Regions from separate parts of the Pelotomaculum schinkii genome, predicted to be linked through region 1. Evidence: riboswitches for the same ligand, from Rfam matches in the RefSeq annotation. Region 1 holds a riboswitch; each other region holds the start of a gene.
What was found. Region 1 has a riboswitch for molybdenum cofactor ahead of fdhF (formate dehydrogenase subunit alpha). Riboswitches for the same ligand answer to the same signal wherever they lie in the genome.
Positions count from the first base shown of each region.

Region 1 (8,031 bases):
TATACTCACCGGTTTTCGTAATGGGGTCCAAACCGTGGCTGGTCAGAGCGTTCGCCGGGCTTGCCGTGTAGTGGAACGACATCCAGATCATTCCCGGCGGCACCCGGTCCGTAACTTTAATTTTCGTGGTAAGCTGCCCCCGGCGGGAAAATACCTTGACTTTATCGCCGGTTGTCACCTGCAGCCGCGCGGCGTCCTGCGGATGCAGTTCGGATTGCTCTTCCGACCACATGCTGTGAATGCCGGTTGAATAAGGAGTGGTCACGTTATAGTGCTGCAGGATCCGGCCGGTGGAGAGCAGGAAAGGATATTCTTCATCCGGCATTTCGGCGGGCGGAATATGATCGATGCCCTGGAAGATCCCCTTGCCGTGGCTGAACGTCGTACCGTGCAGGACAGGTGTGCCCGGATGCTCGAGCGACGGACAGGGCCACTGGATGCCGCGTTCTTCCAGCCGCTCATAAGTGATCCCGGCCATGGACGGCGAGAGGGATGCCATTTCCATCCATATTTCTTCCGGGCTGTTGTAACCCATGGGATAGCCCATCTTGGCGCTCAGGGCCATGATGGTCTGCCAGTTCGTCTGTCCCGGCACGGGTTTGATCGCCTTGCGGACCCTTTGCACCCGGCGTTCGGTGCTGGTAAAAGTCCCGTCGGTTTCGGCAAAACTTGCCGCCGGGAGGATGACATCGGCATATTCCGCCGTTTCAGTCAGGAAAAGCTCCTGGACCACCAGAAAGTCAAGCTTCTCCAGGGCGGCGCGGATTTCGTTGCTGTTGGGATCGGTCAGGACGGGGTTCTCACCAAGGATATACATGGCTTTGACTTTCCCTTCGTGGGCCTTCTCAAACATTTCCGGAATCATCAGGCCCACTTTGCCGGGCAGCTCCACGCCCCAGGCCTTTTCGAACTTGGCCCTGACAGCGGGGTCGATTACCTTTTGGTAGCCGGAGAAGACGTTCGGGAGCGCTCCCATGTCGCAGGCGCCCTGCACGTTGTTCTGGCCCCTGATCGGGTTTACCCCGGTGCCGGGCCGGCCCAGGTGTCCGGTCAACATGGCCAAGTTGGCCACACTCATCACGTTGTGGGTGCCGCAGATGTGCTCCGTAATCCCCAGCGTATAGAACAGCATCGCCCTATCCGTTGTAGCGTAAAGGCGCGCCACCGCGTACAGGTCTTCCACCGTTATGCCGGTAAGGCTGGAAACATACTCGGGCGGGTAGTTTTTGACGGTTTCCTTAAGCACTTCAAAGTTCTCGGTCCGATTGGCGATGAATTCCTTATCGTGCAGGTCCTCGTTAATAATGATATGCATGAGTCCGTTTAAAAAGGGAATGTCTGTACCCGGCTTAATGCGCAGCCAGTAGTCGGCTTCCTCCGCCAGGTCGATACGCCGCGGGTCAACCACGATCAGCTTCGCGCCTTTGCGCGCCGCCTGCCTCATTTTATACCCTATAATCGGGTGCGCTTCGGTAGTATTGGTCCCTATCAGCATCAATAACTGGGCATGGTTGGTAATATCATGAATAGAATTGGTCATGGCGCCACTGCCAAACGTTGTGGCCAAACCGGCCACGGTGGGGGCGTGTCAGGTACGGGCACAGTGGTCGACGTTGTTTGTGCCCATCACCGTCCTCGTAAATTTTTGCACCAGGTAGTTTTCCTCATTGGTACACCTGGCGGAACTTAAGGCCGCAAAAGAGTCCGGACCGTATTTCTCTTTGATGCCGGCAAGGCGGGTAGAAATCAGGTCCAGCGCCTCATCCCAGGAGGCGGGGACAAATTCGCCGTCTTTTTTCACCAGCGGCGTGGTGAGACGCTTTTCGTTTTTCACGAAATCCCAGCCAAACCTCCCCTTGACGCAGAGAGCCTTGCCGTTTACCACACTGCTGGGGTTGGAGCTTACGCCTATCACTTCACCGTCCTTTACGCAAAGGTCAAAGTTACAGCCGGTGCCGCAGAACGGACAGGTCGTTTTGACTCTTTGGAACTCCCAGCGGCGGCCTTTGCCGTGCATTTGTTTTTCGGTCAGCGCCCCGGTCGGACAGACGGAAACACACTGGCCGCAGAAAACACAGTCCGACTCCACCAGTTCATCTTCAAAAGCAGTGGTCGTTTTGGCATTGAAGCCCCTGTAGGCAAAATCCAGGGTGTTTTGACCGGTGACCTCGTCACAGGCCCGGACACACTTGCCGCACAAAATACACTTGTTCATATCACGAACGATAAAGGGATTGGTCGTTTCAAGCAGGTAAGCGTGCTTTTCTCCCTTGAAGGTGCTTTCCTTGACCCCATATTCATAGCAATAATCCGCCAGCTTGCATTCGCCGGCTTTTTCGCAGGTAAGGCAATCCAGCGGGTGGTTGGCAATCAGCAAATCGAGGATGGTCCGCCTTGCCTCCATCACATCAGGTGAATGCGTTTCCACCACCATGCCAGGGGCCACGGCTGCCGCACACGAGGCCACCAGACTGCGCGCTCCTTTCACTTCCACGACACACAACCGGCACGCCCCAACCGAACTCAAGCCATCCTCAAAACAAAGATGCGGGATGTCTATCCCCATTTGTTGGGCGGCTTTGAGGATCGTGGTACCTGCCGGAACTTCAACTTCATTTCCATTGATACTTAGCTTGACAAGCTCCAATATTACCCCTCCTCTCAGATTCCAACCTGCACAATTACAATTGCAACATCTACATATCTGCACCACTTACAACCAGGCGACCGTGTTGTTTTCGCTGAACATCAGTTAAAATTTAGCATTAAATTATAGCACCACCCTCTCCCCAACATAATAAAAAGCTTTGTCCCCATCTGAAAAGGGCAAAGCTTTAGAGTGAAAATAAAGCTATGTTCTCCTTTTCGCAACGGAAGGCGCGCCAATTTCTCAGAGCGCCCTAACGGCCAATAACCATGGCTTTACAGCTGTAGGTTAGGTGGCTAGGAGAGCAATTTTAAAAGAAGCAGTCATGCGCGGCAATGTGCGGCCGCTATAAACAAGAAAAAAGCCCTGTCCCATTTGTAAAAAGGACAAAGCTTTACGGCAAATAAAGCCATTTTCTCCTTTCCACAATGGGAGGCGCATCAGTTTCCCAATGCACCCTAACGGCCTGACAACCATACCTGCGGCTAAGGCTTACAGACTCGGAGATTAACTATGCAAATTTTCTACAGTTAATATTAGAATTCCTGCAAGATTCAATAAATTTATTTAAGTTAGTGGTTATTTTTTATTTTATATAACCAACTCATGGTCTTCCTGCGCTGAATAAATTTACAAACACGGTAAACAATACTTAAAAAGTAGAAATGGAGTGATGAAAGAGTGCAGATGAACATGTATCAGCCATCCAACCAGTTTCAACAAAGTCAGTTTCAGCAAAACCAGTTTCAGCAAGCGCAAGTAATGCCGGAACCCCCAAAAGTCATCTCAACCAAAGACAGCCTGTACCTGCAGGACGCCATGACCTGGGAATTGACCTCCATGAAGAAGTGCTTCCATTTTTCCAGAGAGGCCGTGGACCCCGAAATCAAGGCTGCTTTAGATCGAGTGGGGCAGCTCCATATGCACCACTATCTGAGGCTTTTGAACCATGTTAATCCGGCTAATACGGCAAATCGCTAAGAAAGGGTGAAGTGAATCCATGAACCAGCAAAATAAAATACAAAATCCCCAGGCCAATATGGCCCAGCCTAAAGGGCCGCAAATGAACGACCGCGACATGCTCAACGATACTCTGTCAAGCTTAAAATACCTGACTGACAACTTCAACGTTTTCAGCCGGGAAGCCAGCCACCATGCGCTGCACCAGGACGTTGTGAATATGCTTATTGAAACCCACGCCCATACCAGAGACATGTACAATCTTATGTTTCGCAAGGGCTGGTACTCGCTTGAAATAGAGCAGCCGCAAAAGTTGCAGCAGACTCACCAGCAGTTCGCAGGTTACCAGAACCAGTTCCCTTACGGCGGCATGGTGATGCAGTAAGGTCGGCTAAGACACCTGGCAGCCGCCAGGTGTCTTAGTATTTGGATTAAAACAGACCTTAATTAATTGATAAGTAATTGATAAGTTGGTTCCCTGCCAGATCATGCGCCGGCACAAGCACTCTCAGGAATAAGCTGGAAACTGAATTTATATTATGGTATTTGCAGGAAAATCCTTTGCCGTAAACGAAATTTATAGATTTGACATGAGGGGTATCACGACCACAGGAGAGTATCTGAAGTATCGAAAGGAGGCTATTTTGTGGATAATGATAAATTTCAAGAACTGGTCTTACAACAACTGCAGGCTCTTACCGGAAGCGTTCAAGCCGTTGGAGAAGGACAAAAGGCATTAGAAAAACGACAAACAGCATTAGAAGAAAGACAAAGCTCACTGGAAAATGGACAAAGGTCACTGGAAGAAAGGCAAAGGTCGCTGGAAGAAAGACAAAGATATCTGGAAGATGGACAAAGGTCGCTGGAAGATGGACAAATAGCGTTAGCGGAAGGACAAAAGATATTAGCAGAAGGACAGCAGTCATTGCATGATCGCCTGGACCGGGTAGAACAAAGCCAAATACGATTAGAGCAGGGACAGCGTAAATTAAGACACGATGTCGGCGAGATCAAAAAAGAAGTGAGCTATATTTGGGGCGACATAAAAAAAATCGATGCCCGCTTAACTGCACATGACAAACTGCTGGCTACAAAGGACCCGGCAAGGATTAAGTAAAATAGTAAGTTTTCATGATACGTGGCGCCGCTTGCGGCATGGGCAACGAAGTTATTAAGTTATACCTTTAATCCGGATTTCCCTACCGCAGCGGCGGCAGTTTTTGCCGTCCAGGCCTGAGAGCTTCGTGCTGTAGCCAAATCTCTCAATCAGTTTCTCACCGCAGTCCGGGCATACCGTGTCGCTCGCGCCCAGGTTTGGGGCATTGCCGATGTATACATACGACAGCTTCTCTAAGGCTGTCTCCCGTGCCCGCTCCAAGGTCTCCAGGGGGGTGGGCGGCAGGTCCACCTCAAAGTTGGGGAAGTAGCGGGAGAAATGCAGCGGGATCTCCCGGTCAAGGGAGGCTACCCAGTCCACCAGGCGGCTGATTTCCTCCGGAGTGTCATTTAACCCGGTTACCAGCAGGGTGGTCAGCTCGACATGGCACTTGCCATGCGCGATTTCCACCGTGCGCAGGACCGGCTCCAGCCTTCCCGCACAATTCTTACGGTAATAGTGGTCCGTAAAGCCCTTAACGTCGATATTCATGGCGTCAATATGGGGAAGGATTTCCCGCAGAGGCGCCTCGCTGACATAGCCGTTGGTCACCAGGACGTTTTTCAAACCGGCTTGATGCGCCAGCGGGGCAGTGTCCGCAATAAACTCGTACCACATAAAGGGCTCATTGTAAGTGTAGGCAATACCGATATTGGGGTAGTCCCGGTCCAGCTCCTGCCGGGCCATGTCCACCGCCTGCCGCGGGGTAAACTCCCTCGCCGGCGGGTCGCCGTGGGCAATGGTCCAGTTCTGGCAGAAGCCGCAACGCAGGTTGCAACCGAAGGACCCAAAAGACAGTATATAAGAGCCGGGGTAAAAGTGGTAAAGCGGTTTCTTTTCAACCGGGTCCAGGCCGCCGGAGGTTACCCGGCCGTAATTTACCGCGTAAAGGACGCCTCCGTGGTTTTCCCGGACCCGGCAGAAACCGGCTCTTCCCTCCGGAATGGAGCATATTTTGGGGCAGACCTGGCAGGTGACCAGGCCTTTTTCTTTTTTCTCGTAGAACATTACTTCCCGCACCGGCAGCGCCTCACCTTAAAGAGGTTTTTCGAAAAGCAGTTGGTAACGTATGCAATAGGGACGATCCTCTTTGCACAGGGTAACGGACTTAGACACCCATGCTGCTGACGCAGCTCCAGCAGCAAATGGTGCGAATGAACCAGCCAATGAAAATGCACACCAGGGAGTGATAATGGGGGACATATGTCTTGTCATCTGCCCCACCTGTCTCAAAAACTTTGCTCGAAAAGGCTTGACTTGCGGGCTTGGGGGCTAAAAAATAGTCGTAGGCCGTAAGGCGTAAGGCGTAAAAAAATGGCTGGGGATCATCCCTCACCTTTTGTAATAACCTTACGCCCTACGCCTGACCCGGATACAATTCAGTATAAGCCTATGCCTTACGACTGACCGGTAAGAAAATGCAGTATAAGTCTGCACCTGGGTGCGTTCCTTAGCGCGTGCGTTGCATGCAGAAAAGCTTCAATAGCGCGCAGCTACCGGATGGCTGTCTGTAGAGGCGGTCGGCACGATGCTATTATTGCACAAATGTTACTCAAATTTACATTGGCTGCAAAGCTATGTTTCATATTAATTCGTACCCATATTAAAAAAAGTTATACTGGAGAACCTAGACAGCGGATACCCAAGTGATTCCCTAATGAAACAAAAACCGTCCCTATCGCATTACTTGTAGCGGACTACTTCAAATCTTTCCAGCCGGACTTCCTCATGCGGGCCAATCCCGGCCTTTTGGCGGGCTATCTCGACCTGCTCCTCAGGGGTCTCAATCCCCTCCAGGTTGGGCAGCAGCAAACCGCTCCTGTGGCCGGAACGCACGATTACCCCGTATTTCGCCGGCTCCAGTTCGCCCAGTCCTTGAATTGGCTCAGGCGGCTGGAGCACATCCACGGAGTATACCAGATCCTTAAGCTCTTCACGCCGGACGGGCTGAAAGCGGGGGTCCCCGAGCCCTGCGCTGATGGCATTGGCCATCACCTCTTCAACAATACTGTCCTGCTGCGGCTCAATCGTCCCGATACAGCCACGCAGGTTGCCCTGTTTTTTGATCGAAACAAAAACACCGGCTCTTTTTTTGAATTCTTCCGGCACATCACCGGCTTGCGGCCGCGGCGACCCGGACAAGTGGTTTTCCAGGGTCTTTCGTGCCAACCCGGTCAGGTAACTCTCAAGGGAACGGAGCATTTCCATTTCAGCCTGTTTTTTACCCTGTAGTTTGGCCAGCAGGGATTTTTGCGGGTTTTCTGAAACAGGGTCAAGGGTGGCGACCAGGTAGCCCACCCCGAAAGGCCCCTCGTAAAAGAGCACTCTGGATCTGACATCGTACCCGTCCAGCGCGCCGAGCATCATGACGATGGAACGGTAGCCGCACTCCCCGGCCTCCCGGACCAGTGCTTGGTCCATCCCCACGATCCCTTCCAAATCGGCGGCTTCCAGCAGTCTTTTTAACTCCAGGTCGAATTCTTCGCCCCGCTTGTTGTAACCGCCCGGCGCATCCGCCGTCAAACAGTGGGAGAGATCGCCGCTGGCCAGCAGGGCCACCTTGCGTCCCAATACTTCCGACGCCTGCCTTACCGCCAGGCCAAAGCGGTATAATTGTTCGGGCGGAGCCACGGACATGGCCACGTGGACCAGCGGCAGCACCACACCTATCTCTTCCATGAAGAAGAGGGGAACGGTTACCCCGTGGTCCAGGTCCAGGCTGAGGCCGTACCGCCTTTCAACATCATCATTGAGTTCAAGCACCTGCAGGTCCAGGCCGGCGGCCTGTTTCTTGATCTCCGCCACCAGCGGCAGGTCGTTTTCCAGCTCATATCTTAGATAACCAGCCCCGAATTTATCAAAATCACCCTTGAGGACGGGTTTCATATTGATCCCTACCACGTCCTGAAAGATCGGGGCGTGCGGTGATATAATGACCACTGTATCCGCGCCTGAATCTTTGATCCGCCCGGCCAGTTCAACCATGGCATACTGGGTTTCCTTCACCTTTTCCGATTCCATCTGGCCAATCCACGGTATCATGATTGGCGGGTGCGGACAAATGCCGCATAATACTATTGACATCCTATGAGGCTCCCCCTTTTTGGTGTCGGACGTCAGACATGAGGAGTCCGACGTTACTATCTATGTATATCACTCAAAGCTTGGCAGTCAAACCGTAATAAAGGAAATAGACGCCGAGTCCGATCAGGAAAACTCCGCACACAACCAGGACGCCCCTGTAAATATGGTCGGTGATAAACCTCCT
Region 1 covers NZ_QFGA01000001.1:1,778,925-1,786,955, forward strand. Annotated here, with positions in the region: gene fdhF (formate dehydrogenase subunit alpha) at 1-2,647, opposite strand, end outside; molybdenum cofactor riboswitch at 2,843-2,962, opposite strand; molybdenum cofactor riboswitch at 3,048-3,165, opposite strand; gene Psch_RS08250 (hypothetical protein) at 3,335-3,628, shown strand; gene Psch_RS08255 (spore coat protein) at 3,648-3,992, shown strand; gene Psch_RS08260 (hydrolase) at 4,254-4,724, shown strand; gene amrS (AmmeMemoRadiSam system radical SAM enzyme) at 4,779-5,783, opposite strand; gene amrA (AmmeMemoRadiSam system protein A) at 6,447-7,847, opposite strand; gene Psch_RS08275 (LysE family transporter) at 7,921-8,031, opposite strand, start outside.

Region 2 (7,925 bases), on a different contig from region 1:
ATTAACTACGCCGTTGAAAATGATCTTTACCAACACGAGTACGTGCATAACTATACCAATGCTTCTTACTTAATCAGTCCCGATTATAATTTTGCGGATGGTGTTTTTTCCGGTTTAGAGGAAAAAGACGGCAAACTATCCTATAACACCGCCAGCTGGGCTTACCAAAAAGACGGCGATAATATTAAAAAAGACCCCACTTTGCAGGATCCCCGGTGCGTCTGGCAAATCATGAAAAAGCATGTTTCCCGCTATGACATCAAAACGGTCAGCAAAGTCACGGGAACCCCGGAAGATATTTTACAAAAAGCTTACGCTACTTATTGCGAGTCGGGAAAACCGGATGTGGCAGGCAATTTAATTTACGTACTGGGAATCACCCAGCACAGTTACGGAACTCAAAACACACGGGCAACTACCATGGTGCAGCTCTTGCTGGGCAATGTAGGCCTGCCCGGTGGCGGCCTTAACCCCCAGCGGGGGCAGTCAAATGTTCAGGGCGCCTGTGACGTGGGAATGCTGTGGAATAATATTACGGGCTATCTCAATGTCCCCGATGCGACAAAACATCCCACGTATAAGGACTACCTGGCGGTGGAAACGCCCAAGACGGGATACTGGTCCAACAAACCCAAGTTCCTGGCCAGCCTGCTCAAGGCCTGGTACGGGGAAAAAGCCGCCAAAGAAAATGACTTTTGCTATGACTGGCTGCCTAAATCAGACGGGAAAGACCATTCCCACATGTCTTCCTACGTCTCCCTGGCGGAAGGACATATTAAAGGCGTCTTTTGCTGGGCTGAAAATCCTTCCGTAGCCGGGCCGGATGCTTCTCACGAGGCCAAGGCCCTGGAAAACGCGGACTGGATGGTCTGTGTTGATTTATTTGAAAACGAAACAGCAGCTTTCTGGAAGCGTCCAGGAGTAAACCCGGCGGATATAAAAACTGAAGTTTTTGTGCTGCCGGGCGCTCTCATATACGAATCAGAAGGCACGAGAACAAACAGTTCACGCCATATTCAATGGCGCTGGAAGGCTGTTGAGCCGCCCGGACAGGCAAAAAGCAGTCTCTGGATTGCCGACCGGATATTTAAGGCTGTCCGCCAGGAATACCGTAGCGGCGGCAAATTTACCGATCCTATTTTAAACATGGTTTGGAATTATGATAAGCCGGGACAGGACGGGCCGGATATAGAAAAAATAGCGATTGAAATGAACGGTTATAATGTGGCGGACGGCCGGGTTTTAGGTACTTTCGGCGACCTGAAAGATGATGGTTCTACGGCCTGCGGTATATGGGTTTACGCCGGTTATTATTACGTTGACCCCAATGAGCAAGACCCGTTGTTAAAGATACCCGCTACCAAAAGGCATGGTACGGAGGATAAAAGCGGGCTTGGCGTATATCCGAAATGGACCTTTGCCTGGCCTGTGAATCGGCGCATTGTTTATAACCGTTGTTCGGCTGACCCGGCCGGACGGCCCTGGAAAAAGGATAAACCCTATATGGTCTGGGACGGAACAAAGTGGATTGCCAACGATGTTCCCGATTTCGGCATCACGGACGCGGCTACAAAAGCGCCGGTACCACCGGAAAAGACAGCCAATGCTCCTTTTATTATGCTTCCTGAAGGGCAGGCGCGCTTCTTTGTTCCTGCCGGCTTGAAAGAAGGTCCTATGCCGGAACACTACGAACCGGTGGAAAGCCCGGTAAAAAATTTAATTAGTAAGCAGCAAAACAATCCTATGGCTAAGAGATGGGGAGGCGAATTTGCTAAATTGGCCGAAACCGGCAGCAAAGAGTTCCCTTACGTGGCTACAACCGTCCATTACATTGAACATTATCAAACCGGGGTAAGAACCAGAAACAGCCCCATGCTGGTAGAATTGATGCCGGAACAATTTGCCACCATATCGCCGACTTTAGCCGGTAATTTGGGAATAAAACCTGGAGATGAGATAATTGTAAGCAGCGCCCGGGCGGAAATAAAAATGAAGGCCAATGTTTTACCGATTGTTAAACCCTTAATTGTAAACGGCAGTCCCATTGAAATTGTTTCCTTGCCATGGAGCTGGGGCTACATGGGATTATCCAAGGGAAGCATTGGGAACGATTTAACACCTTTTATCGGTGATGCTAACGTCGTTGTTCCGGAATACAAATCTTTTTTAGTTAACATTAGAAAAGCATAACTATTAGCTTAAGACTAACGAGCGGACCTAAATAACCTTAGTAATTAATCATGTTTTATGGTATCCTTAAAGCAACAGCCTGACTTTTGCAGGAAAGACAAAGAAAAAAACAGCGTAACCACTTGAAACATAGCGGTTGGCGCTGTTTTTGTTTTGTCATAACTTCATTGTGGAAATCAGCCTTTTTTCACATCACCTAAAATATTTTTAATAATAAATGCTTCATGGCCTCCGGTGTAAGAGGGGGTACCGACGTTTTAGGAGCTTTTTTCACAGGAAGGGAGATGACTTTCTGGAAATGGAGTATACCTTCAGGTTCCCCGTATTGGGCATAGCGGAAAAAGGAGCCATTGAGCCGCCGATTAGTTGCCGTAATGGGTGATATTACATAGAGATAATCATAATTAGAGGGAAAATATTAGGGTTAGGAAATAGCATAAGTCGGTAATACTGAACACTTCCCGTCAACAGCTGAAAATGCCCGAAAGGCCCTCCACAGAACTCGAAATCGAGTAGACCGTGATGAGCGGTCTCGTGGGTTCGAATCCCACCCTCTCCGCCATATTGCGTAGCAGCAGGGGGGGAACCAGGAGCTATTTTTCGTGTTCCCGGAGATGAGCTGCTTATTGAATCCACAGGCCAGCTCATCTCCCTGCAGGATATTAATCTAAGCGAAGTATTATTATGAGCAACTAAAATGAATACACTTCCCCCCATTATAATTTTTGGCGTCCAGCCTGAGGTTATCGGTTACCAAACTGAGCTGTCACCAACCCTTCAAAATACACTCCACCGTTTGATCCAACTTATCAAAAAGGAAATATTAAAAATTTTTACATAAAAAATATTTTATATTATTGTAATTTAGAAGGAATTTTAAATATTTAGTGGAAAATTATCATTATATTTCTCCGAGCCAGGTTATAACCTAAGCAATTGGTATGGTTTACCGGCCGTTAGGGTTCACCGGGAAACTGTTGAGCCTCCCATTGTGGAAAGGAGATCTCTTAAGCAAAGATAAAACTTTGTCCTTTTCACATTGGACAAAGTTTTACCTTTCCTTTTAAAGATATTGATATGATATAGCTTTGTTATAAGTAATGTTTTTTGAAAAATATCATTATGTTCTCCGAGCCAGGTACAACCTAAGCAATTGGTATGGTTTGCTGGCCGTTAGGGTCCATCGGGAAACTGTTGGGCCTCCCATTGTGGAAAGGAGATCTCGTAAGCAAAGGTAGAACTTTGTTCTTTTCACATTGGACAAAGTTTTACCTTTCCTTTTAGAGGCATTTAATGATTCTTAATCATTTAAAATATCGATACTGGAGTTCCAGCCATAAGGAGTCCTCTTTCGTGAAACGATGCGTTAAATTTGGCAGCTCAGATGCGGCCAAATATGAGACTGGTTTCCAAGTAACCGGTTAAAGGGGGTGCATAGAGACACATAACTTACCGGGACTTTATTAATTCATTTACAGGGAGGGATAAGGACTTGAGTTTAACCAGGCGTGAATTTATTAAGCTATGTATGAGCTCTGCGGTGGGGGCAAGCCTGCTCACAATTGTCGGACCTGATCTTGAGAAAACACTGGCTCTGGCAGCCGAAGGCAAACCGCCGGTGATCTGGCTGCAGGGGGCCAGCTGTACCGGATGTTCCGTATCTTTGTTAAACAGCGTTGACCCCGCAATTGAAAAAGTACTTCTCGATATTATCAGCTTAAAATATCACCCGAATATTTCTGCCGGGTCCGGCCACCTCATCGCTGAGATCCTGGACGAAGCCGCCACCAAATACAAGGATCAGTTTATACTGGTTGTTGAAGGCGCCATCCCCCTTAACAACGACGGTGTTTATTGTACCATCGCTGAAAAGGACGGGCGGGAAATAACCATGCTGCACGCGGTAAATGTACTGGGCAAAGCGGCCAAGGCCGTGATTGCCGCCGGCCAGTGCGCATCATACGGAGGTATTCCCGGCGCAGCCCCCAATCCCACCGGAGTCGTGGGAGTAAATAAGATCGTTGACGAAAAAAAGGTGATCAATATCTCCCTGTGCCCGATGCAGCCGGACCATTTCCTGGGCACCGTGGTATATATATTGACATACGGCGAGATCCCGGAACTGGACCGGTATGGACGGCCCAAGATGTTTTTCCCGAAACCAATACATGAAAGCTGCTTAAGGCGTGAACATTTTGACGCAGGCAGGTTCGCGCGTTTCATCGGAGATGAGGGCTGCCTGGCCCTGTTGGGCTGCAAGGGCTTTGTGGCTATGTCCGACTGCCCCACCCGCGGCTGGAACAACAACGTCAACTGGTGTGTTAAGGCCGGCGCCCCTTGCTATGCCTGCTCGGAACCGACATTCCCCGATATGTCCTCACCAATTTACGGCGTTTATCCCTTAACGAACAAAACAGCGGCTGCTGCAGCCTATTTGAATCCCCAGAAAACAGAGTTTTTGGAAAAGAACAGAGCTAGCAGAAAACTTGCTGAGTGAGGTGAAATGAAGCAGTGGTACAACGTATTATTATTGATCCGGTAACCCGGATAGAAGGGCACCTGAAAATTGAAGCAGAGATTGAAAACGGCCGGGTCATTGACGCCAAGTCGAGCGGCACTCTATTCCGCGGTCTGGAAATAATCGCCAGAGGGCGGGATCCCCGCGACGCCTGCCACCTGGTCCAGCGGATCTGCGGCGTCTGCCCCATCGCGCACGGCACCGCCTCCATCTTGTGCCTGGACGACGCCTTTAACGTCACCCCGCCTGCCAACGGCAGGATTTTGCGCAACTTGATTCAAGGCTCAAACTACCTGATGTCACACATCCTGCACTTTTACCATCTGACCGCCCTTGATTACGTTAAGGGTCCGGATACCGCCCCTTTCATCCCCCGGTATGAGGGTGACTACCGGCTGCCCAAGGAAATCAACGACAAAGCCGTGGAGCACTATATCCAGGCTTTGGACATCCGCAAAAAGGCGCATGAAATGGGCGCCGTATTCGGGGCCAAAATGCCGCACGTTACCGCCTACACGGCAGGCGGGGTAACGGAAACCGTCACGCCGGAGAAAATTACTCAGTTCAAGGCTTACCTCGTGGAAATAACTTCCTTTATCAACGACGTATATGTCCCGGATGTCCTGGCTGTAGCAGGCGCATATGACGATTGGTTCACCATCGGAGCAGGCTGCAAAAACCTGCTGGCCTACGGCGCTTTCCGGTTAACCGACCAGTTGGACCCGGATGGACAACAACAGCTTTTCAGGCGCGGTATCTACACCAAAGGCCAGTACGCGCCCATGGACCCTAAAAAGATTACCGAGGAAGTTAAATATTCCTGGTACGACGACAAATCGACCGGCAAATACCCCGGGGATGGCGCGACCGTACCGGCGCCGGGCAAAAAAGACGCCTATTCCTGGCTCAAAGCGCCGCGTTATGACGGCATGCCCTATGAAGTCGGCCCATTGTCGCGGCAGGTCGTTAACAAACAGAAAGACGTTATGGAGTTGGGAGATAAAGCGTTTTCAGTTTTGGGCAGGCACTTCGCCCGCGCCCTGGAAACAGCCCAGGTGGCAGCGGCCATGGTGGAATGGCTTGACCAGTTGGCGCCGGGCCAACCCTGTTATGAACCCTTCGATATTCCCAAGGAAGGGTCGGGCATGGGTCTGCACGAGGCGTCCCGCGGCGCCCTGGGGCACTGGATTACCATCAAAGATTACAAAATTGAGAACTACCAGGCTGTGGTGCCTACAACCTGGAACTGCGGCCCGCGGGACGACCGCGGCCAGCGCGGTCCGGTCGAGGAGGCCCTGGTGGGAACACAGGTGAAAGATCCGCATAACCCGATTGAACTGGCGCGTATCGTCCGGGCCTTTGACCCATGCATTGCCTGCGCGGTCCATGTACTGGAAATCAAGGGTGTTTCCAAAGAACCGATGAGCTTTATCGTCTAATTACCATGTATTAAGTCCGAGCGGAAATAGGAGGTGCAAAGATGTCCAATGGCGTTTTGGTAGACATTAGCAAATGCATCGGCTGCCGGAGCTGTGTGACAGCCTGCAAGACATGGAATGACCTGCCCGTTAAAACGTCCCAAAATACAAATCAGTGGGACGCCCCCGTCGATCTCGATTCCGATACCTGGACCAGGATTAGCTGCCACATTGTCGGCGAGGGGAACCAGCGCAAGTGGCGGTTTGTCAAAAGGCAGTGCATGCACTGCAACGAGCCGGCCTGCGAGTCCGCCTGCTTTACCCATTCCTTCGAAAAGACCGAGGAAGGCGCGGTTATTTATAAACCCACCGAATTGGACAAGGATTACTGCGTGGGTTGCCGCTACTGCATGATTGCGTGTCCCTTCAACATACCCAAGTTCCAGTATGAAAAAACGTTCCCGTACGTCCAAAAATGCCGTTTTTGCTACGACCGCCTGCTGGAGAACGAACGGCCCGCCTGTATCACCGCCTGCCCCACCGGCGCCTTGAAGTACGGCAACCAGGAAGAGCTCCTTGCCGAGGCCAGGCAGAGAATAAACAGCAATCCCGGCTATGTCAATCAAATCTACGGGGAAAAGGAATACGGCGGCACATCCTGGATGTATATTTCAGACGTACCGTTTGAACAGCTTGGTTTCCGCACCAATGCAACGCAAAAATCGATACCATCTTATACCTGGGATGTGCTCAAGTGGACTCCCTATATTTTTGTCGGCTGGGGCGCCCTGCTTACGGCAATGAGATTCTTCACCAAGCCGAAAGAAGAGGGGCATAATGAAGCCGAAATGTACGCTCCCGTCGATCCCAAGGAATAAAAACTATTTTTAGATACTGGAGGTGAGAATAGGTGTACGGAAGAAACTGGAGTTTTAGAATTACATGGTTTAGAATACTGCTCATACTATTTGTACTTGGCGCGGTTGCGGCTGCCTTATACCGTTTCATCTACGGCTTGGGCGCGGTAACCAACTTGAACAATGATTGGCCCTGGGGCCTGTGGATCGGCTTTGACCTCTTATGCGGGATCGCTCTGGCGGGCGGCGGTTTCAGCACAGCCTTGATTGTACATGTCCTCCATAAAGATAAGTATCTGCCCATCGCTCGCGCCGCACTGTTAACTTCCTTGTTGGGATACATTATCTCCCTGGTCAGCCTCTTCCTGGATATCGGGAGATGGTTTAACTTCTGGAGGCCTTTCTTTTACTGGGGTTTCCACTCGGTATTGTTCGAAGTGTTCTGGTGCATTGCACTTTACACAACAATCCAGGTCCTGGAGTTTGGGGACATCTTCTTCGAGAAGGTGAAGTTCCCCGCTTTGAAAAAGATCCTGGGCTACATGATGACGCCGCTGTTGATCCTTGGCATCGTCCTGCCCAGCCTGCACCAGTCCTCCCTGGGTTCGCTCTATATCGTTGCAGTTGATAAACTCTATCCCCTGTGGTGGTCCATGCTGATCCCGTTCTTCTTCGTCTGGTCCGCTTTCTTCCTGGGGCCGGCCATGGTCACCGTTGAAGGCACCCTGGCGGCGAAAGCTTATGGAAGGAATCCGGAGCTGCCTGTATTCCAAAGCATGACCAAGGTGACCATGTGGATGATGATCATTTACTTTATCGTCAAGATGATCGATCTCAACTACCGTGGTGTGTTCGGGATGGCCTTCAACGGTTCTCACGAGAGCAACATGTTTTTAATTGAAATGATCGTCTTTATCCTGTTACCGATTTTCATGTACGCCA
Region 2 covers NZ_QFGA01000002.1:27,867-35,791, forward strand. Annotated here, with positions in the region: gene fdnG (formate dehydrogenase-N subunit alpha) at 1-2,190, shown strand, start outside; molybdenum cofactor riboswitch at 3,088-3,208, shown strand; molybdenum cofactor riboswitch at 3,306-3,425, shown strand; gene Psch_RS11130 (hydrogenase small subunit) at 3,683-4,687, shown strand; gene Psch_RS11135 (nickel-dependent hydrogenase large subunit) at 4,702-6,147, shown strand; gene Psch_RS11140 (4Fe-4S dicluster domain-containing protein) at 6,189-7,004, shown strand; gene nrfD (NrfD/PsrC family molybdoenzyme membrane anchor subunit) at 7,037-7,925, shown strand, end outside.
Region 2: another riboswitch for molybdenum cofactor. It lies ahead of Psch_RS11130 (hydrogenase small subunit); the one in region 1 lies ahead of fdhF (formate dehydrogenase subunit alpha).

Region 3 (8,031 bases), on a different contig from region 1:
ACCTGAATGGGGTCAATTAAAAGAAATAATCAACCAAAAGACCAGCTAAGGAGAAAGGACGACGATTCAGTCGTCCTTTCTGTGCGCGACGGGCAGTGCGCCTCCAACTGGACTTAAATATATAAGAGTTTCTCTTTATTTGTCAGTAACTTTCTGCGACTGCTTTCTTTTGTTTTTGCTTTGGTTTTTCTTTGTCTTTTAATGCGGGCCATCTGAATATTCGACTCAGGCTGATGTAGATCCACCTGGATTCCTTGGTCAACAAAGGTCCCAGCACTGCTAAAATAAGGACATAAAGAGCCGCAAAAGGTTGCAGGATAGGCAACAGACCTCCGGCCATGGCGAGTTTTGCTAAAATAATGGAGAACTCACCACGCGATGTTATGGTCAAGCCTACATTGGTAGAGGCCATATGGGAATATCCAGACATACGGCCGGCGATCATCCCGGAGGCAAAGTTGCCGGTTAATGTCAAGCCAACAGCCGCTAAAGCAGGCAAGACAGCCCCACCAAGAGCAAGGGGATCGATGCTGAGCCCAAAACTAAAGAAAAATATTGCCCCAAATAAGTCTCGAAAGGGAACCACAAGCTTATCAATCCGTTCCCGGTGCTCAGTCTCACCAAGTACCAGACCCACCAACAAGGCCCCGATAGCTTCTGCAACATGGATGGTTTCCGAGAACCCGGCAATGATTACAAGAATTGCAAACAACACCAGCATAAATACTTCATCAGAGGGAATATTTAATAATCTGTTTAACTGTGAGAGAAGCTTACGTCCCAGGAAGACAATTCCAATAATAAATCCCAGCGCCAGTCCTGCTGAAGCCAATACATTCATGGTAGACGTTGCCCCAGTTAAGACAAGGCCTGATACAACAGAAAGATAAACAGCTACAAAAACATCCTGAAACATCATAAGGCCAAGGATCATTTCTGTCTCCGGCCTAACCGTACGCTTTAAGTCAACAATCATTTTGGCAACGATGGCGCTTGACGAGATTGTTGTAATCCCTGCCACGATTAAGATTTCCTTAAACGGCCATCCCAGTAAAAAGGGCAACAGCAATCCGAGGGTCAGGTTGATTGCCATGTAAATAATTCCACCCCGAATAATGGAACGGCCCGCCTTTACCAGCCTTCCGACGGAGAACTCGAGTCCCAGGTGAAACAAAAGAAAGAGTATACCCAAACGTCCCAGGAATTCAATTAATGGAGCACTATCTATGAAGCGAAAATCAAGAACCCCAAAATGTGGCGTTTGTGGTCCAACAAGCATCCCGGCCAGTATTAACAACGGTACAATTGAAAACCGCAAGCGGGAGGATAATAGGCCGGCAAACGCAATAATGCCCAGGGCCAGCCCAACTTCAAAGAGCAAATGCTGCTCCACTACCTAAAGACTCCCGTGCTGGATTAAGTGTTTACAGGCTTTTACCTTTGCCCTCTCGCCCAATATCACCAGGGTTGCCCCTTCCCTGATTATTTGCTCCGGCCCGGGATTGATTATTTTGATCTGGTCACGTTTCACAATAGCAATAATAGTGGCGCCTGTTCTTTTGCGAATGCCCAAATCGCCGATCGTCATACCAGCCGATTTGGCGCCCGGCTCAACTTTGTACCATTCAATAAACATTTCATCAAAACACACATCAACCGATTCCAAATCCCTCGGCATATAGGACATGCCGCCGATAATACCTGCCACACGGCGGGCCTCGGCATCATCAAGTGTAACCATTGATATGCTTTCTTCGGGGTCATCGTTATCAAAATGATAGATTTCACGCCTTCCGTCATCGTGAATAACAACAACGAGCTTATCTCCACTGCGTGTATTGATTTGAAACTTTCGTCCGATTCCGGGAAGGTCTGACTCTCGAATTAAATCCATACTATCCCCCATTGGTATAATTGTATTTTATTCTTATTTTGTCTTATTTAAATTATACAATAAAACTATAGCTGAAGCACTTGTATTGTATATTTTGTCATGTACTGGTGAAGTAATCATAAAGAAATATTATAAGAAGCAAAACCCCGGCACTTTGGCCGGGTAGTTCTGGGACGGTTGGGTATATTCTTGCTGATGCCGGCACTAGAGTTTTATCACAACGACTTTTTCTTCAGTCATCTCCTCTATTGCATAACGAGGCCCCTCTTTACCTGTGCCGCTTTCCTTCCAGCCGCCATAGGGCATAAGGTCTGTACGGAAGGTAGAAACATCATTTATAATTACCCCGCCGGCTTCCAGTCCTTCAGCGCAACGGCATGCAATCTCAAGGGAATTAGTAAACACACCCGCTTGCAGTCCATAACGGGAATCATTGGCTAAAGCGATGGCTTCATCAATTGTATCATAGGCAATAATGCAGAAAACGGGGGCAAAAATCTCATTACAAACGCACTTCATTTCAGGAAGAACATTGGTTAATATGGTAGGTTCCAGGAACGGTCCGCGGCGGCGGCCGCCAATCAATATCTCGGCGCCTCCGGCAACGGCTTCATGAATCCATTCCTCAGCCCTTGCTGATTCATTTTCACTGATCATGGAACCTAAATCGTTGGCTGGCTCCAAAGGATCGCCGACTTTTAAGGTCCCGGTCAGGGAGACAGCCCGCCTGCAAAACGCATCATAAACCGGGCGGTGAACATATACCCGCTGCACGGATATACATACCTGCCCCGCGTTGGCAAAGGCAAAACGGACACAGGCCTCAGCCGCTGCGTTTATATCCGCGTCACTATGCACTATCGTGGGTGAGTTGGCGCCAAGTTCCAGGGAAATAGGCCTTAAGCCAACTGAAGTCTTAAGCTTTATCCCCACCTCAGAACTTCCTGTAAAACTATAGTAAGCAATACGCTTGTCTCTGGCCAGGGCGTCGCCGACCAAAGCGCCAGGCCCCATAACCATATTTAAGCAGCCTGCAGGCAAGCCGGCCTCCGCCATGATCTCGCACAATTTGGCCCCGATGATGGGAGTTGCACTGGCCGGCTTATAAACGACAGTATTTCCAGCTGCGATGGCCGGGCCAATTTTATGACAGGTAAGGTTGAGTGGAAAATTAAAGGGTGTAATGGCGCAGACCACCCCCCGGGGGACGCGTATGGTCCATGCCCGGCGGTTTTCATTGCCGGGAGAACCGGCGATAGGAACGATTTCTCCTTTGATCCGTTTGCTTTCTTCTGCGGAAATCAATAGCGTCTGGGAAGCGCGGGCAACTTCTCCCATTGCCTCTTTAATGTTTTTCCCAACCTCCTGAGAAATTATGGAGGCCAGTTCGCTTTGCCGGTCCATTAATAGTTCGCTTGCTTTTTTGAGTATCTCAAAGCGACTGTAAGGAGATAACTTCTTCGTCCTGGACGCTTCCAGCGCAGCGGCAACAGCAGCATCAACTTCCGCCGGTCCGGCTAAAAAAAACTCAGCTATAGCTTTACCGGTTGCCTTGTTTATTACTTTTTCCTTCTGCCTGGTAGTCATCCAGTTTCCATTGATAAATAAACAGACTTCTTGAACCACTATCCCAATCCTCCAACAAGTTTGAAATTTTTCTTGCAAAAACAAAAACCGCACGCACGTGCGGTAAAAAAGCATAGCAAAAAAAACATGCTCCTTTCCACACGGGAGGCTTGCCCGTTTCCAAGCAAACCCTATCGGTCCGGGACCATAGCGCTTCATACCTTAGGTCTCCGGACTCGGAGTAACAAAAAGTAAATTCTATGCATATTGAATAAAACCTTTATTCTGTCAAAACATTTATGCTGTAAACTTTTACCTTCTACCGCCCTTGTTTTGGTTCTGACCGACTGTAGTAAACTTAGGCCCGCCATTTGAGACGGTTTTTTCGCGGGATATCGCCTCGCTCTCCGGAGCGGGGCTTTTTGTGCTTTATGGTTATTATTCCAGGTTCTGTGGCCGGAGCTTTTTTCTTGGAATTATTAATGAATTACAATCGTATGTCATAGTATATTTTAAGACAAGGGTAGTCAGGAATTCATTTCAAAAAAAGGAGGGAGCATATACCGGTGGTAATTGGGAAGGAAAAAGAATACAACTGCCGCATAGAAATCGAAGATAGTATTGTTGTGATAATTTGCGGAGAAATTGAGACCGATCAATTGAAAAAATGCCTTAAAACAGTTGAAGAAACAGAGGCAATAAAAATATTAGCAAGTGAGGAAAAACAATAAACTTTGCCCCCTCTATGGAGGGGTTTTCCATCTGGCTGAGCGGGATAACCAATATCCCCCGGCGGATATTTCCACCATGAAACAATGTGTTTTGTTAGGGATCCGGATGAACCAATCCGGTTTTTTTTATTTTTATAGAAATATGGTATGGACAATCCAAAGAGACGTATAGAAACCAGTCAACTCATGAGGAGTGTATGGTCCCCGGAATAATGTCGAGATTTATCGAAATGTGTCTGAATATTTTAAGTTATATTGCTAGGTGATATCAGCTTTTTGTCGAAACAATAAGTAAGACGTCTTGTGAGTGAGGCAGACCCATGGACACAAAATTTGTTTGGTTTCTGCTGCAGGGCATCCCCGAAATGACTGGCACATTTGCCTTAGTGTTAGCTATTTTAAGGGTCCCGATCAGGTGGCTGCTTGTTATACCCACAGCAACTATCATTTGTATAGCCATATATCTAATTAGGACAGCCGGCGCGTCTTTTGGGGTGCACACGGCGTTCTTAATCCTTTCCATGGTTGTTCTATTGTGCAAAGCAACCAGATCAAAATTATCAAGTGTATTTATTGCTTCTTTTGTCACTGAAGCAATAGTAGCGACAGTTGAATCATTAAACAACATCATATTTTCACACTTTTTAGATTTAAATATAAGCACCCTGCCGGACACGAATTGGGTTCTGTGGAAAATGATTGGCTTCCCGCAGAATGTAGTTATAATTCTGCTCGCGATCTTGTACGCGAAGTTTAAAAGACCCAGGGAGGGTATGTGGAGAGTATGAGTTACATGGCCGTCAGCAGGCGCTTGGCAAGCTACTTGCGCGCGAAAACCGGCGCTTCCCAGGAAAAAGAAATGGTCCTGGCCTATGCCACCGACATCATCATCATCAACTCGCTAAACCTCTCCGCTATATTGCTGATCGGCTTTTTGCTGGGGATTTTACCGGCCACTATTGCCATCCTGGCCACTTTATTTTTATTCCGGCACACCGCCGGCGGCGCGCACTCCGACTCTCCCTGGCGGTGCGCTTTCATTACAATATTGTCGACTACCTTAATGTCTTTGGGCGCTATGTTTTTTCCCAAATACAGTCAAATTGGTCTTGATATCATCGCTTTACTTGCATTATTAATAGGTTTTACCGCGATCATTAAATTAGCTCCGGTTGACAACCCCGCCGCGCCGATTGTTTCACCGGTCAGACGGAAAAAACTTAAAATATACTCCCTGTTGGTTTTTTTGCTGGCTGCAGCAATCACGATCATATTGCGCGACAGTGTCTGGGAACACGCCAAAGTGGTACAGGCAAGCCTCGCTTTTTGTCTCATCTGGGTCAGTTTTATGTTGACCGGGCCTGGACATCAATTGATGAATTTTATTGACCGCACCTTTATTTTGAGACAAGGAGGTGAAAAAAATGAAGGGTTTGGCTAATAAGCTGTTTCTTTTGGCGGTAACGGTGATGACATTCCTCGCCGGGATAGCTTCCGCCAGCGCTTGTGGTTTTGGCCAATACCAGCCTGAAGTCCCTGAATCTCTCAGAAAATAATACATAAAAAGGGGTGGGCAGCCACCTCTTTTTATGATATCTGTTAAAGGGGTAATAGTTACATGACGGATATCAAAAAAACCAGGGAGTGGGAAATTTTTGAATATATTATCGGGGTTCAGATGGCCTGCATATTGATTTTTTTTATTTCCTTTTCTTTAGGCAAAAGCTTTAGCTCTATTTTAAATCTTTATTTTGCTCTTATTACAGGAACAATAGGTGTTGTGGCAGCTTTTTTGTATAAGTTTTTGGAAAGATTGTTAAATCAAAAGAAAATTCTATATATCAAAATAGCTTATGTTATTTTTCCCATTCTCGTTACCGCATTTGTCTTGCTGCAATTCCCGCACGACCCATACAGCAAACAGGTGGCAATACTGCTGCCTGTTATTGTGGCTGCCACCGTACTGGGCAAAAACGGCGGCCTGTTCATTGCTTTTTTGGGTTCCGCCTTCCTGACGTTGAGCAGCATGTTGTTCTATCACGAACCCGTTATAAAGGCATTTGAACAAAATCTTATTCTCATCAGCGTAATGTTTTTGATGGGCTGGTTTATCGGCAGCATCACCAATCTTGAAGCGGAGAGCCGGAAGCGGCTGCAGGAAAATTTGGACGAATTACAGGGAGAAATTGAAAGGCGTAAGTTTGCGGAGGAACAGACCTTTAAATTATCCCGCATTGTGGAACAGAGCCCGGCGATAATTGTATTAACGGATACAGATGGAAATATTGAATTTGTCAATCCGCAGTTTACCCGGGTTACCGGATATGCAAGTGAAGATATAACCGGTTTAAATATAAGCCGCCTGGGAAGTGAGCCCGCTGAATTTTATGAGCAGATATATGAAGAAGTACGGGAAGGGAAAGAATGGAGCGGTGAACTGCTTATCAAGAAAAAGAACTCCGATTCATTCTGGGAGCATACTTATTTTACTGCTTTTAAAAACGCCGATGGTATGACAACCAATTTCCTTAAGATATCAGAAGATATTACAGAAAAGAAGGGCTTGCAACTTGAGATGGCCCGTTTGGACAGATTAAACCTGGTGGGTGAAATGGCTGCGGCAATAGGCCACGAGGTCAGGAACCCAATGACAACGGTAAGGGGATTTTTACAGCTGCTTGGGAAAAAAGAACTTTACTCTGCGGACAAAGAATATTTCACACTGATGATGAATGAACTGGATCGGGCTAATTCGATTATAACCGAGTTTTTATCTCTGGCTAAAAATAAGGCGATAGAAAAAAAGATGAATAACCTTAATAGTATTATTAGTTCGATTGCTCCTTTACTGCAAGCCGATGCTACTAAAAGCGACTATAACGTTGTCTTCGAGCTGGCTGAAATTCCGGATATGTCTCTTGATGAAAAAGAAATAAAGCAAATCATCTTTAACCTTGTGCGCAACGGGATGGAGGCTATGGAACACCGGGGTACAATTACGATAAAAACTTACCAGGACGCGGGGGAAGTTGTTTTAGCAGTTCAGGATCAGGGTAAAGGGATCCCGGATGATATACTGCCAAAAATAGGAACACCGTTTTATACCACAAAGGAAACCGGCACAGGTCTAGGGTTGGCTGTTTGTTACAGCATTGCTGAACGTCATAATTCCAGGATTGAATTTAAGACAAGTCCTGACGGTACGCAATTTTTTGTCAGGTTTAAAGACTCCTGTGAAGCTGATTAGCCGCAGTTTTCGTATTTCTCGCTCGAGCTTTCTTTACATAATCTGGAGCTATGATCACGCCGGTTACAGGGAGCTCCCCAGAACCGGCATCCTACGCAATACACCTACTCAATTGGGGCGCTCCGCTGGAGTATATCCAGGGCAATCTTGGTCACTCAAAGCTCTAGATACCTCCAGGATATACGCCCAGGTAAGCTACTATTCAGGTGAAATAATTTTGCCGCCGGGAAGGCGGCAATTTTGCTAAATTTTCATATCCAAAAAGGCAGGTATAGTATAATGTAGTATTACCAACTTAAAATAAATTCTACGGGGTGCGCTAAACTTGGAAAAAGCTTTATTGATTTTGGTTAACGTCATAAATTACTTGCATGATTTTATAGTAAACATTTTTAGATTCCTGGGCTTCGGTTTAACAGATAAAGACCTTCATTTCTGGTTTGTTGGGATTATTGGCACAGCAATCTTTGTACTATCTGATCTAATTTTCAGGTATGTTACCAGATGGAGTATCTCAGTTATTTCTTTCATTTATACTTGTACGGTCCTGATAGTGGTCGTGTTTGGATTGGAAATTGAGCAAAAAATAACCG
Region 3 covers NZ_QFGA01000002.1:711,208-719,238, reverse strand. Annotated here, with positions in the region: partial or broken gene Psch_RS21715 (acyl CoA:acetate/3-ketoacid CoA transferase) at 1-49, shown strand, start outside; gene Psch_RS14415 (cation:proton antiporter) at 143-1,393, opposite strand; gene Psch_RS14410 (cation:proton antiporter regulatory subunit) at 1,397-1,894, opposite strand; gene Psch_RS14405 (aldehyde dehydrogenase family protein) at 2,099-3,520, opposite strand; molybdenum cofactor riboswitch at 3,595-3,714, opposite strand; gene Psch_RS14400 (hypothetical protein) at 4,027-4,191, shown strand; gene Psch_RS14395 (hypothetical protein) at 4,512-4,979, shown strand; gene Psch_RS14390 (accessory gene regulator ArgB-like protein) at 4,976-5,632, shown strand; gene Psch_RS14385 (cyclic lactone autoinducer peptide) at 5,616-5,747, shown strand; gene Psch_RS14380 (ATP-binding protein) at 5,810-7,438, shown strand; gene Psch_RS14375 (hypothetical protein) at 7,764-8,031, shown strand, end outside.
Region 3: another riboswitch for molybdenum cofactor. It lies ahead of Psch_RS14405 (aldehyde dehydrogenase family protein); the one in region 1 lies ahead of fdhF (formate dehydrogenase subunit alpha).

Region 4 (8,031 bases), on a different contig from region 1:
TCAGCATGCTCAAAGCATGGTATGGGGATAAGGCAAACAAAGAAAACGACTTCTGCTTTGACTACATTCCCAAACACGACGGTAAAGACCACTCCCATATGGCCATTTACGAGGCTATGGCAGCCGGTACAGTCAAAGGCTATTTTGCCTGGGGACAAAACCCGGCGGTCGGCGGCCCCAACGCCCTTGCCGCGCGCAGCGCGCTGGAAAACCTGGACTGGATGGTGGCTGTCGACCTGTTTGAAACAGAAACCGCCGCCTTCTGGAAGCGTCCCGGCGTCAACCCGGCCGATATCAAAACAGAGGTTTTCCTCCTGCCGACCGCTTTCTCTTACGAAAAAGAGGGCACTGTCGCCAACAGCTCGCGCTGGATCCAGTGGCGCTGGAAGGCCGTGGAACCGCCCGGGCAGGCCAAGAGCGACCTGTGGATTGCCTATAATATGTTTAAGGCCATCCGTAAGGAGTACCAATCCGGCGGCAAATTCACCGACCCGATTAACAACCTGGTCTGGGACTACGACATGCCCGGCCACGACGAGCCGGATATCATCAAAATAGCCAATGAGATGAACGGTTATGTAGTGGGGGATGGAACCATTCTGGATTCTTTCGCCAAATTAAAAGATGACGGCACTACGGCTTGCGGTATATGGATTTACGCCGGCTACATGTTTGTCGATCCGGTGGCCAAAGTACCTGCTTCACAGCGGCGCGACCGTGAAGACAAAAGCGGCCTGGGGCTCTTCCCCAAATGGACGTTTGCCTGGCCTGTCAACAGACGTATCGTATATAACCGCAACTCTGCCGACCCGTCCGGCAGACCTTGGGATCCGAAAAGAATGCTGGTTTCCTGGGATGGAACACAATGGGTCAACAACGACGTGCCTGACTTCGGGTTTAAGGATGCCGCAACCGGGGCCTTTATTACTCCGGACAAGTCGGCCGTCAATTCCTTTATCATGACCACCGAAGGACAAGGGCGCCTGTTTGCTCCAACGGGTATGAAAGACGGGCCGTTGCCTGAGCACTACGAGCCGGTTGAAAGCCCGGTTAAAAATGCCATGGGCAAATACCAAAGCAACCCTCTGGCAACCAGGTACAAGGGTGACTTTGCCAGGCTGGCGGAAACAGCCAGCCCAGATTTCCCCTACATCGGCACCACACCACGTCTGGTCGAACACTATCAGAGCGGCGCCGTCACTAGAAACTGCCCCACCCTGGCTGAAATACAGCCGGAAATGTTCGCCCAGATTTCTTTAAGCCTGGCCAATAAGTTGGGCGTCAAACCCGGCGACTGGGTGCTGGTAAGCTCCGCGCGAGGCGAAATCAAATGCAGGGCCAATGTCATGCCTGTGGTTAAGCCGCTGCAAGTGGCCGGCAAGGAATTGGAAATAGTCAGTCTGCCATGGCACTGGGGTTACCAGGGAAGGGTACCGGGCGCATCTGCCAACGAGCTCTCTCCCGCAGTCGGTGATCCCAACACCATGATTCCCGAATCCAAGGCTTTCCTGGTTAATATCAGAAAAGCGTAGGTTCATAAAATTCTGCTCACGCTTTAACTCCAAGCAGAAACCGGAGGTGTTAAGATGTCGAAAGGTGTTTTGGTAGACGTTACCAGATGCATTGACTGCAAGAGCTGCATGGTCGCCTGCAAAGTATGGAACGATTTACCATCCAGAAAGACGGAGTTTTCAAATGACCTGGATGCGGGGCAATTAAATTCCGACACATATACGGTAGTAAACAACTGCATCAGTGAAAACGGCGGCGAGGTGGTCTGGCGCTTTGTCAAAAGACAGTGCATGCACTGCAAAGAGCCCGCCTGCGAGTCGGCCTGCTTCACCCACTCGTTCGTTAAAACCAAGGAAGGGGCGGTTATTTACAAGCCAACCGTGGTTGACCAGGACTACTGCGTGGGCTGCCGTTACTGCATGATCGCCTGCCCCTTTGGCGTACCGACGTTTCAGTGGGAAAAAGCATTCCCCTACGTTGAAAAATGTACTTTTTGCTATGAACGCACTCAGCAAGGCCTTAAAACCGCCTGTACCCAGGCCTGCCCCACCGGCGCTTTGAAATTCGGGGACAGGGAAGAACTGCTGGCCGAGGCCTGGCAGAGGATTAACAACAATCCCAACTACGTCAAGCATGTCTACGGAGAAAAAGAGTACGGCGGCACGTCCTGGCTGTATATTTCAGACGTCCCCTTCGCTCAGCTGGGCTTTAAGACAGAAGTATTCAACCGTCCTGTTACGGAAAAATCAATCCCCTCCTTGACCTGGGATGTGCTCAAGTGGACCCCCTACATCTTCGTCGGGTGGGGCGCCCTCTTGACCGCTATGCGCGCTTACACCAAGAGGCGCGCTGAGGTGCACAATGAGGAGGAAATGTACGGTCCTGTTGATCCCAAGGAGTAAATTTCAGTTAACTGGAGGTGAGAATATATGTACGGAAGAAATTGGAGCTTTAGAATTACCTGGTTCAGAATACTGTTGATCATATTAGTCCTTGGCGCGGCTGCAGCTTGCCTGTACCGTTTCATCTTCGGCCTAGGGGCTGTAACCAACCTGAGTGACCAGTGGCCCTGGGGCCTGTGGATTGGCTTTGACCTCCTGTGCGGCATCGCCTTGGCCGGCGGCGGCTTCAGTACGGCGCTGGTCGTCCACGTCCTGCACCGGGATAAATACCTCCCCATCGCCCGCGCAGCGCTGTTGACTTCCTTGCTTGGCTACATTATCTCCCTGGTCAGCCTCTTCCTGGATATCGGGAGATGGTTTAACTTCTGGAGGCCTTTCTTTTACTGGGGTTTCCACTCGGTATTGTTCGAAGTATTCTGGTGTATTTCACTATATACGACTATCCAGGTCCTGGAGTTTGGTGATATCTTCTTTGAGAAGGTGAAGTTCCCCGCTTTGAAAAAGATCCTGGGCTACATGATGACGCCGCTGCTGATCCTTGGCATCGTCCTGCCCAGCCTGCACCAATCCTCCCTGGGTTCGCTCTACATCGTTGCTATTGATAAGCTCTACCCACTGTGGTGGTCCATGCTGATCCCGTTCTTCTTCGTCTGGTCCGCTTTCTTCCTGGGGCCGGCCATGGTCACCGTTGAAGGCACCCTGGCGTCGAGAGCCTATGGACGTCAGCCAGAGTTGCCGGTATTTCAAAGCATGACCAAGCTGACCATGTGGATGATGATCATCTACTTTATAGTCAAGATGATCGATCTCAACTACCGTGGTGTGTTCGGGATGGCCTTCAACGGTTCTTACGAAAGCAACATGTTCTTAATCGAGATGATTGTCTTTGTCCTGCTGCCGATTTTCATGTATGCCATCCCCTCCATCCGTACCAAGCTGTGGGGGGTTGTAACGGCTTCTCTCCTGGTGGTAGTTGGTGTTGTGTTTAACCGCATGAATGTGGTCTTCACCGGGATGGCCAAGAGCGTGGGCGGCAGCTACTTCCCGAGCATCTGGGAATTCCTGATTACCATCGGCATGTGGAGCGCGCTGGCCCTGGCCTACCTGTTTATCGTAGAGAACTTCTCTATCCTGCCCAAGGAAGAGCATACTCACAGCACGCACACCAGCTACGGACCAAGCTTCCATGCTTAAATGCCAAGCAAAAGTGTCTTTTTTGGCGGGGGGATCACATCCCCCCATTTTTTCTTGTTTGTCCAAGCATGCTTACTTGTTTTATAATAAACAAAGAATGTACGCGATATAAAATACAAATACCGGAGATGGATATTATGCACGAATGGGCGCTGGCGGAATCCATAATCGTTACCGTCATGAAAGAATCCGAAAAAGAAAAACTAAGCAAGGTTTTTAAGGTTACGGTAAAAATCGGTGAATTACAGTCGATTGAACTTGATATTTTTAAATTCGCCCTGGAAAATATGGTTGAATTGTACAAACCTCCTGTGGACCTGGAAAATATTTACCTGGAGATAGACAGGTGCATCCTCAAGTGCAAGGTCTGCGGCAATATTTGGAACTACCGTGATACTCCCAAAGAACTGGCAGAGGACGAAAAAGAAGCTATCCATTTTGTGCCCGAAGTTGCCCATACTTATATGAGGTGCACCCAGTGCGGCAGTCCGGATTTTGAAATACTGCAGGGGCGCGGCGTGTGGATCGATTCAATAGAAGGGGAGAAATAATGGATCCAAGACTAAATATTATTAATAAAAGGTTGGGAAACATCAACAGGATCATTGCTGTCTCTGGCGGCAAGGGCGGCATCGGCAAAAGCCAAACCGCGGCAGCCCTGGCGCTATATCTGGCTAGTCAGAATTACCGGGTGGGTCTTTTGGATTTGGATTTTTGCGGTCCCTCTTCTCACGTAATCCTGGGGATTGAAGGGGTTTCCCCAGAGGAAGACATGGGCATCATACCACCGCTGGTCAACGGTATTCGTTTCATGTCAATCACGTTCTTCAGCGGTGGTCAACCTTCTCCGCTGCGCGGCGGAGAAATCTCCAATGCCATCATTGAAATACTGGCCATAACCCGTTGGGAGTCACTGGACTTTTTAATTGTTGATATGCCTCCCGGCACCGGTGACCCAACCCTGGATGTAATCCGCCTGATGGAGAGGGTTGAGTTTCTCCTGGTCACAACACCGTCACGGGTAGCCCGGGAAGTAATGAAAAAGGAATTATCGGTATTGAGGGAACTCCGCATCCCGGTCATCGGAGTCCTGGAGAACATGAAAATAAAAAAGGATTCCCCCGCCGGAGAGGCTCTGGCCGGCTTAAAGGTCCCCTTTCTAGGTTCAATTGACTTTGATGAAGACCTTGAGGAAGCCCTGGGTGACACTGATAAACTGCTGCATACCAATTTTATCAAACAGTTGGGCCAAATACTGAGCAATTCGAAGATCATATAATAAATTGAAATCGCACCTGCATCGGCTGGTATTTTCATGATACGTGGCGCCGCCATAGCGGCCCCTATAAACGCACCTGCGAGGATCTGCTGAAAATGGATCAAGAGAACAGCAAAAAAGTATTTGTTATCGGCGTTGGCAACCTGCTTCTGGGTGATGAGGGCATTGGCATACATCTCATCCGGGAGATGAAAAAGGAGCTTTTGCCTCGTAATGTCGAACTGGTCGATGGTGGCACCGCCGGGATTGACCTGCTGTACTGGCTGGAAGAAGCAGATTACGCTATCATAGTTGATTGCGTTGAAGCCGGGGCAGTGCCAGGAGCTATTTTTCGTGTTCCCGGAGATGAGCTGCTTATTGAATCCACAGGCCAGCTCATCTCCCTGCACGATATTAATCTTAGCGAAGTATTATTATTAGCGACTAAAATGAATAAGCTTCCCCCTACGATAATTTTTGGTATCCAGCCTGAGGTTATCGGTTACCAAACCGAGCTGTCACCAACCCTTCAAAACACACTCCCCCGTTTGATGCAACTTATAAAAAAGGAAATATTAAAAATTTTTGCATAAAAAATATTTTGTATTATTGTAATTTAGAAGGAATTTTAGATATTTAGTGGAAAATTATCATTATATTTCTCCGAGCCGGGTTATAACCTAAGCAATTGGTATGGTTTACCGGCCGTTAGGGTGCACCGGGAAACTGTTGGGCCTCCCATTGTGGAAAGGAGATCTCCTAAGCAAAGGTAAAACTTTGTCCTTTTCACATTGGACAAAGTTTTTTTGCTTTTAGAGCTATTGATATAGCTTTGCAATAATTAATGTTTTTTGAAAAATATCATTATGTTTCTCCGAGCCAGTTACAACCTAAACAATTGGATGGTTTTCTGGCCGTTAGGGTTCACCGGGAAACTGTTGGGCCTCCCATTGTGGAAAGGAGATCTTTAAACAAAGGTAAAACTTTGTCCTTTTCACGTTGGATAAAGCTTTACCTTTATGTTTTTAGAGGTATTTATCCATTCTAAATCTTATAAATAGCGCTACTAGAGTCTTATCCGTAAGGGGTCCTCTTTAAAGAAATGGTTAGTTGGATTTTGGCAGCCTAAATGCGGCCAAATGTGAAGCATGGTTCATATACAACTGTTTAAAGGGGGTGCATATATAAACACATATAACTTGTTGAGTATTTTGTTAATTCATTCACAAGGAGGGTTCTGGAAAACTCATAGAAAGTGAGCGTTTAGAATGACAAACAATACGGTTCAGCAAATGCTTATTGATTTCAACAAGGAGTTTACAAAGATTGTTCTTCCGGATGATGCAGTTACGGTTGTTAGGCCGCAGGCTGGGTTATTAAAGTCGTTAAGGGAAAATGATGTGCCTATAATAAAGGTCTGCCCACCGCAGGCAAATGCGGATATGTTTTTTGATGTTTTAAAAGACGTTGCAGGCATCGTTGTAAAGCATAAACCGGACTTGGAGGGTGATATAAACAAAATTTTAAGCGCTTTACCGGCTGCCGCTGAGGCAAGAGAACTTTTTGTTATGCAGGCCTTCACACCTGGTACAAACCTGCTGGAATCTTTCAATGAGGAATTATCCCCTGAAAGCTTAGGCTTTATCTTAAACCATGTGGTCAAACCGTTTATGAAGCAGTACGCACGTAAGGTCTCTACTTTTTTTGCCCCTGAACAATGGCTAAAAGGCGCCTGCCCGGTTTGCGGCGGCAAACCCACCCTGGCACTGCTTGAAAAGGAAGAAGGGAAGAGATATCTGTACTGCGGTATGTGTGAGGCAAGATGGAGATTCCAGCGCCTGGGCTGCCCTTACTGCTCCAGTAATGAATCGCGGTTCTTCAGCGTGGAAGGAATGGAGCAATACCGCGTTTATTATTGCGACAACTGTCACGGCTATATAAAAACTCTCAATGAGGCCATGATGTTTGACAGCAGCAATTTGGATTTATTCTGGGAAGACATCAATACTGTCCACCTGGACCTATTGGCGTTGCAGGAAGGCTATGTTAATCAACCAGTTGAAATTACTGCAGCACAGCCAACGTCATAACACCCAGCGTCGGGGATCCCAAAATGATGATCCCGGAATAAAAAGCTTTCATCTGCAACGTGAAGAAGTCTAGAAATAACACCTTAAATCAAAGCAGAAACCGGAGGTGTAACGATGTCAAAGAGTGTCCTGGTGGATATTACCAGGTGTATCGGCTGCCGCAGCTGCATGGTTTCGTGCAAGTCATGGAACGACCTGCCGGCCGAGCCGAGCGAGTTCTCCAACAACTGGGACAGCCCGGGGAAATTAAGCGCCGATACCTGGACCAACGTAAGCTCCTATGTGCTCGAAGAAGGCGACCAGCTCAAGTGGCGCTTCGTTAAAAGACAATGCATGCACTGCAATGAGCCAGCCTGTGAGTCGGCGTGCTTTACCCACTCATTTGTCAAGACTAAAGAAGGGGCGGTTATTTACAAGCCTACCGAACTGAATGAGGACTACTGCGTCGGCTGCCGCTACTGCATGATCGCCTGCCCCTTTGACGTACCCGGCTTCCAGTGGGATAAGGCTCTTCCGTACGTGCAAAAGTGCCGTTTTTGTTACGACCGCACGAAGGAAGAAGGACTTGAGCCGGCATGTGTAACGGCATGCCTCACAGGCGCCTTAACCTACGGGGAAAGGGATGAAATGCTGGCACTGGCACAGGACAGGATGAGCAAAGACCCCAGGTACATTAAACATATCTACGGAGAAAAAGAATACGGCGGTACTTCCTGGCTGTATATATCGGATGTACCCTTTGATCAAATCGGCTTCAAGACGGAAGTATTCAACCGCCCTGTAACGCAAAGGTCAATCCCCTCCTTGACCTGGGATGTGCTCAAGTGGACTCCCTACATCTTCGTCGGTTGGGGCGCCCTCCTGACCGCCATGCGGGCTTATACCAAGAGACGGGCTGAGGTGCATAACGAGGAAGACTTGTACGGGCCTGTCGATCCCAAAGAATAGAATTTTAGATAAATGGAGGTGAGAATGTATGTATGGAAGGAATTGGAGCTTTAGAATTACCTGGTTCAGAATACTGTTGATTATGTTAATGCTTGGCGCTGTGGCGGCTGCCCTGTACCGTTTTGTC
Region 4 covers NZ_QFGA01000002.1:17,696-25,726, forward strand. Annotated here, with positions in the region: gene fdnG (formate dehydrogenase-N subunit alpha) at 1-1,532, shown strand, start outside; gene Psch_RS11085 (4Fe-4S dicluster domain-containing protein) at 1,587-2,414, shown strand; gene nrfD (NrfD/PsrC family molybdoenzyme membrane anchor subunit) at 2,442-3,608, shown strand; gene hypA (hydrogenase nickel incorporation protein HypA) at 3,746-4,159, shown strand; gene Psch_RS11100 (P-loop NTPase) at 4,159-4,887, shown strand; gene Psch_RS11105 (HyaD/HybD family hydrogenase maturation endopeptidase) at 4,983-5,459, shown strand; molybdenum cofactor riboswitch at 5,516-5,636, shown strand; molybdenum cofactor riboswitch at 5,727-5,845, shown strand; gene Psch_RS11110 (formate dehydrogenase accessory protein FdhE) at 6,135-6,956, shown strand; gene Psch_RS11115 (4Fe-4S dicluster domain-containing protein) at 7,071-7,904, shown strand; gene nrfD (NrfD/PsrC family molybdoenzyme membrane anchor subunit) at 7,933-8,031, shown strand, end outside.
Region 4: another riboswitch for molybdenum cofactor. It lies ahead of Psch_RS11110 (formate dehydrogenase accessory protein FdhE); the one in region 1 lies ahead of fdhF (formate dehydrogenase subunit alpha).